2 regions of the Halomonas sp. TG39a genome follow, and region 2 is predicted to be linked to the other one. Evidence: predicted binding sites of a transcription regulator. Region 2 holds the regulator's gene; the other holds the start of a gene.
The links. The regulator FNR, encoded in region 2, switches genes on or off when oxygen is low (the NO sensors DNR and NnrR bind a similar motif). The targets are predictions, from matches to a motif close to TTGATNTANATCAA.
Positions count from the first base shown of each region.

Region 1: a site for FNR is predicted at 1,487-1,500, ahead of ccoM (cytochrome c oxidase subunit CcoM). Genes of this name have one in related genera too.

Region 1 covers NZ_JQLV01000001.1:1,645,705-1,648,912, reverse strand. Annotated here, with positions in the region: gene U738_RS07235 (GGDEF domain-containing protein) at 1-569, opposite strand, end outside; gene U738_RS07230 (hypothetical protein) at 602-1,102, opposite strand; gene ccoM (cytochrome c oxidase subunit CcoM) at 1,305-1,460, opposite strand; gene U738_RS07225 (FKBP-type peptidyl-prolyl cis-trans isomerase) at 1,570-2,088, opposite strand; gene U738_RS07220 (AmpG family muropeptide MFS transporter) at 2,345-3,208, shown strand, end outside.
Region 2 covers NZ_JQLV01000002.1:816,043-819,250, reverse strand. Annotated here, with positions in the region: gene U738_RS21935 (DNA polymerase III subunit epsilon) at 1-200, shown strand, start outside; gene ttcA (tRNA 2-thiocytidine(32) synthetase TtcA) at 302-1,213, shown strand; gene fnr (fumarate/nitrate reduction transcriptional regulator Fnr) at 1,206-1,952, opposite strand; gene hemN (oxygen-independent coproporphyrinogen III oxidase) at 2,035-3,208, opposite strand, start outside.

The DNA of each region.
Region 1 (3,208 bases), on a different contig from region 2:
TCGTGAAGCCACCAAAATAACAACCCCATCACAAAGATTAATAAACTGGAGTAAGTCAGCACTAGGCTATGCTGGCGGGTACTTTCTGAAAAATCATTAATCGCCGCACCCCGGCGATCAAGCTGATCCATCTCAATGTGGGTTAAGCATTGAATCGGTGCGAACAACGCCATCGCCGCAGCGACACGGTCAATGTCGCGTGCCGCTAACGAAGCCACCAGCCGATCTAACTCCGTCAAACTAGGCTCGGAACAAGCATATTCACGCCGATATATGTGCATATCGGCTAAACCGTAGGCCAAGTCAATATCCATGGTGGCAGCATCCAGCGCTTCTAGCTCTGGCTGATCGCTCAAGAGCTCGGACTGGGCATTTTGTAGGTAGACCCGTGCCCGCGTAGAGAGCTGCTGGCCTGTAAGACTCCCCGTCTGGCTGAAGTACGCCTGTATTTCGGGGTAGACCCAGCGCGATTCATAAACTATCAACACCATAAGCGCCAAAAAGCTCATCAAGCTCAGCGACAACCACGTAATGTAGCGATGCTGGCGCGCTAGAGGCCGTGGTTGCATCGTTGGCTGCGCAGCTAGCTTGGGTTTGGATGTCACCACTTCGCCTCTATGCTACGAATCATCCAGATCCAGTCGTTAAACTCACGCAGGTTTTCTACGTCGCGATCACCATAGTCACGTTCCACCAGACGCACAGGGCCTCGCGTGCGGATGGTGAGCGGATCGCCATCCTCAGAGCTAACCAGGTACCAATTAGGGTCATTCCAGCCTTCTAAGGTAACCTCGTAGTCATCCCAGGCGGTAAAGTGAAGTGCTGGGGGTACTTCGCCAAACTGTTCAATCAGAAAGGTACGAAAAGCGACTCCCTGCATCTCCACTTCGCGCCCCTGATAGGGATCGTAGAGCGTAAACGTCTCGTCGGACATGGCGCGTAAATCACTAAGGGCGACCTTTTCAGTGACATCGCCGTTGATCATATTCAATGCCTGGGCAAAGACAGTCGTTGGAAGTGTTATGCCCACGACAATTAACGTACACGCCAATCGATCACGTACACGCCCCCATGGGCTGCGGTGTAAGGCAACTGCGTTCATGGCAAAGCTTCCTGGTGTGTGCATTCTTTTAAAGAACTTTACCAGAGCAAGCTTTACATTGCTCTTAAACGCACGCTACGTGTTTTCAACCCAGCCGATTTTGATATTTCAAAAAAAAGCCAGCCCATTATGGGCTGGCAACAGGAGGCTTACTACGCTAGCAAACCCCCTCCCCTGACAAGGTTTACATGAATTGGGTAAGCTACTTCTTGCGCTCATCTTTACGTAGATGATCGCGAATCACGAAGCCCACCCAGCCCACCATAAATGCGATTACTAACGCGACGGTGGATAAGCCGAAGATAATTGTGTCATCCCAATACATGGTGAATCCTCCCGCCGTGATGTATGCGTTCATACTAGTCACTCAATGGCGGGAGAATACTGACCTAGGTCAAGTTACGGCAGGCGGGGGAAGGCGGTTAAACAGGAAATTGATACCGATCAATTTTTGGGCGTGATGAGCACTAAAGCACCTTGCGGTCTTCGACTTTGCTGTGCTCGGTACCTGGCGGTAACGGGTGGCCTTTGGCTAACTCTGCACGGGTAGCTTCGCGTACGTCTAAAATGGTCACTTTATAGTTTAGCGTGCGCCCGGCCAGGGGGTGGTTGGTATCAACGGTGACCCGGTCGCCATCAACTTCGAGTACCGTGACAATTTGCGGCCCGGCTTCGCCTTCGGTTTGAAAGCGGCTGCCCGGCGCTAACTCAGCGTTCCCAAAAGAGCCGCGGCTGACTTCTTGAACCAGGTCTTCGTTGCGCACGCCATAGGCATCGGCAGGCATTAGTTGAACGCTTAACTCGGCCCCAGCCGTTTGGCCTGATAAGGCACTCTCTAGCCCTGGCACGATATTGTCGTGACCATGCAAATACTCTAGCGGCTTATTGCGCGCCTGGGAGTCATCCAATACCTGCTTGCTGCCATCGTTGAGCACGTCGCTAAGGACATAGTGCAAGGTAACGACCTGATGCGCCGTAATCGACATGGAAAACTCCTCTCCGGTAAGCTGTCGGTTTTGTGATAAAACTTTGTATTAGAACACTGTCTTAGGCTTTGTACGAAAAGTCGGCGAGCGAAGGTCAGGTAAGGCAAAAAACGGCGAAAAAGCGGAGTTTACGGGGTGTAAATGAGCATTTTGAGCCGTTTTTTAACGCAGCATGGCCGAGCGCAGGCAGTTTTCGTACAAAGCCTAGTTTACCACCTGGCCATCGCCAGCGTCTTTCCACCAGGAGTAGCGTTTCATGTTAAGCCCCACCCCCCAGCGCAGTTGGCTTGCCGCGCTGGCTGTTTATTGTCGTGCGCCCGTTATTACCATGCTGTTTTTGGGGTTTTCCGCTGGCTTACCATTTTTGCTGGTGTTTTCAACGCTCTCAGCCTGGCTGCGCAGCGATGGCGTTGAGGTCGCGGCGATTGGCTTTTTTGCCTGGATAGGCATGCTCTACTCAATCAAATTTTTCTGGGCGCCGGTGGTGGATCGGCTAGCGCTACCGATTTTGACCCGCGCCTTTGGGCAACGTCGTGGCTGGATGCTACTGGCTCAAGCGACCATTGCTGCGGGGCTAGTGGGACTCGCGGGTTTGAGCCCGGTGGGTAACCTCGGTTGGGTGGCCCTGTTTGCACTGCTGGTGGCCTTTGGCTCGGCGACCCAGGATATTGCCATTGACGCCTACCGTATTGAGTCCGCCGATGACGATGTTCAGGCGGCTATGGCCTCGACCTATATTATTGGCTATCGCGGTGGCTTACTGGCCGCCGGTGCCGGTGCGCTGTATATCGCGGCGTCGGCCTCTTGGGATGTGGCGTATCTCAGCATGGCAGCGCTTATGAGCATTGGCGTGCTTACCGTGTTAGTACGCCCGGAGCCCAAACGCGCCTCGCTCTCCATCCAGCTTATACACGAGCCAAAGGTGCGGGCGTTTATTCGCGCCAGCCGGGGCAAACCTAAAGTGCTACGCCGCCTGGGTGCCTGGAGCATTGGCGCGCTGGTCTGCCCGTTTACCGATTTCTTTAGCCGCTATGGAGTGAAAGCACTGTGGATTTTGGTGTTTATTGCAGTGTTTAGAATCAGCGATTTAGCCATGGCCTCCATGGCCAACCCGCTGTAT
Region 2 (3,208 bases):
ATGCCCAGGTTGATGTGGCGAGACTGCATCAGCGCCAACTGCGGCGTTTGCATCCGGAGGTAGAAGCGCCCAGCAGCTTCGCCCAGGCGCTGGCATGCTGGCAGGTGCCTGCCATGGGTGTGCAAAGCGTGCTTGCCGAGGCAACCGCCAGCGCACTTCTGTATATGCGCCTACAGCGCGTTATGGCGGAGGTGGCATAGGAATGGTGGAAGCACTAGTGTTTGGGTCAGGCGGTGAGTGTTGTTAGAATGTGGCAATATTTCCTCTTTTAGCGCCTTTCACTATCGGCAGTGCTTATTTCATGCAATCCCTAGATTATTTCGACCCGCATTTTGACACGCCAGATGTTGCTCCTGCAGCCTCTCCAGACGCTGTGCAGGCTGATGCTAAGCAGAAGCGTGAATTTAACAAGCTGCAAAAGCGTCTGCGCCGAGAAGTGGGCAATGCGATTATTGATTACCAAATGATCAATGAAGGCGATCGCGTGATGGTGTGCCTCTCCGGCGGTAAGGACAGCTACACGATGCTGGAGATTTTGCGCAACTTGCAGCGCAACGCGCCAGTTAACTTTTCGTTGATAGCGGTCAATCTGGATCAGAAGCAGCCGGGCTTCCCTGAGCATGTGCTGCCTGCCTATCTGGACAAACAGGGGGTGGAGTATCATATCGTAGAACGCGATACCTACTCGGTGGTGAAAGAGAAAACCCCTGAAGGTAAAACCACCTGCGCGCTCTGTTCACGGCTTCGCCGCGGCTCGCTGTATGGGTTTGCCGAAGAGATTGGGGCCAATAAAATTGCCCTGGGCCATCACCGGGAAGATATTCTTGAAACCCTGTTTCTGAATATGTTCTTCGGCGGCAACCTGAAAGCGATGCCGCCCAAGCTGCTATCCGATGATGGTAAGAATATCGTTATTCGGCCGTTGGCCTACTGCAAAGAAGCGGATATTGCGGAATTTTCGCGGCTGATGGCGTTCCCAATCATTCCCTGCAACCTGTGCGGCTCCCAGCCTAATATGCAGCGTCAGGTGGTCAAAGAGATGCTCGCCGAGTGGGATGAGAAGTTCCCTGGCCGTCTGGAAAGCATGTTTAAAGCGGTGACCAATATTGCGCCCTCCCAGCTGGCAGACCGAAGCCTGTTTGATTTTGAGGGCTTAGAGGCGAAGCAGGCGGAGCTGCTGGCGGGTCGCATCCAGGCCTTCAACGTCAGCTAACCGTTTGCTCTTCCTCTTCGGCGAGGGTAATCAAACGCGGCATATCGAGAATATTGACCTCTCGCCCGGAAACCGCCACCACGCTTTGTTGCTGAAAGCGGCTTAAAATGCGGCTGACGGTTTCCACCGCTAAGCCCAGGTAGTTGCCAATATCGGCCCTCGGCATTGAGAGGCGAAAACTGTAGGGCGAGTAGCCCCGGCGACGAAAACGGTCCGAAAGGGTAATCAAAAAGGTGGCCAGCCGTTGATCGGCGGTTTTTCGCGAGAGTAGGCGCATCATGCGTCGGTCATCGCGTAACTCTTTGCTCATGCTCCGATACAGCTGGCCACGTAGCTCAGGGATCTCTTCTGAGAGCAAATCCAGGCGGTCAAAAGGAATCTCGCAAACGGTGGTGGTTTCCAGGGCGATAACGCTACCGGGGTAGTGCTCTTCATCAATGCCATCCAGCCCCACCAGTTCACTGGGCAGGTAGAAATTGGTCAACTGCTCACTGCCGTTACCTTCGGCGGTGACCTGTTTCAAACTCCCCGAACGCACCGCGTAAACGCTGGTAAAAGTATCACCCTGGCGAAACAGCGGCTCGCCTTTTTTCAGCGGCGCACGGCGGCGAATAATCGCATCGAACTGCCCCATATCGTCCAACTCAAGGGCAAGCGGCAGGCACAGCGAGCTAAGGCTGCAGGTTTGGCAGCGCGCTTCGTGGAGTAGCGAGCGTCGGCTGCTCATAGGTTCCAACATGCGGTGCTCCTTGAGTGGGTCAGGATAAAATTAGCAAATTCTTACTTATTGTGGTGCCGTTAGCATGCCTGCAATAAGGTGATTAAACAATCTTAGAGTAGCGCTGCCCTATTTGCCCAGAAAGATGGGTATCGAACGCCATGGCTAAATGGCGCACCAGCAGTCGACCCATGGGCGTGGCGTTAAGTCGATCACCACTACGGGTCAGTAGGCCATCTTGCTCAGCGCTCTGTAAACGCTCCAGAGCGGGGGCAAAATAGCGGGGGGCATCGATGTTCCAGCGCTGGCTGACCGCAGCCAGATCAATGCCCATATCGCACATCAGCCGCTCAATCACATCCCGCCGGATTAGGTCGTCATCACTCAACCGCACGCCTCGCACAGTAGCGAGCTGACCCTGATCCAACGCCGCCTCGTAGCTTGCCAGATCGCTCGGGTTCTGCGCGTAGACGTCATCAATACGTGAAATCGCCGAAACGCCAAGCCCGATTAAATCGCACTGGGCATGGCTGGAGTAGCCTTGGAAGTTGCGCTGTAGCGAGCCGTCGCGCTGAGCAATGGCCAGGCTATCATCAGGCCGGGCAAAGTGATCCATGCCGATATGTACGTAGCCAGCCGCGGTGAGCATTTCAATCGTGGTGCGCAGAATTGCCAGCTTCTCTTCACCGCCCGGCAAATCATCGACATTAATACGCCGCTGGGGAGCAAAGCGCTCGGGCATATGGGCGTAGTTAAATACTGAAAGACGCGCCGGATTGAGTTCAATCACCTGGCGGAGGGTATTCGCAAAGCTCTTTTCTGTCTGAAACGGTAAACCGTAAATAAGATCGAGATTGAGCGAGCGAAAGCCCAGGCGATGCGCCTCTTCCATCAGCGTTTCGGTGAGTACCCGCGGTTGAATGCGGTTAATGGCTTTCTGTACCAACGGGCTTAAATCCTGCACGCCCAGGCTAATGCGGTTAAAGCCTAACGACTGCAGGTGGCGCAGGGTAAATACATCCGCTTCCCGGGGGTCTATTTCAATCGCGTAGTCGCGATCGGCAGAGGACGAAAGGCCAAACCGGGCATCCAAACGATCAATCAGGTCGCCCATCTGATTCAAGCTAAGAAAGGTCGGCGTTCCGCCACCCCAGTGTAGCTGCTCCACCGGTCGTGATGTATCCAAGTGGCGTGCGGTCAGCACCATTTCACGGTCGAGCCGGGATAAGTAAGGCTCGGTCAGGGCGGTGTTCTTGGTGGCGATTTTATTGCATGCG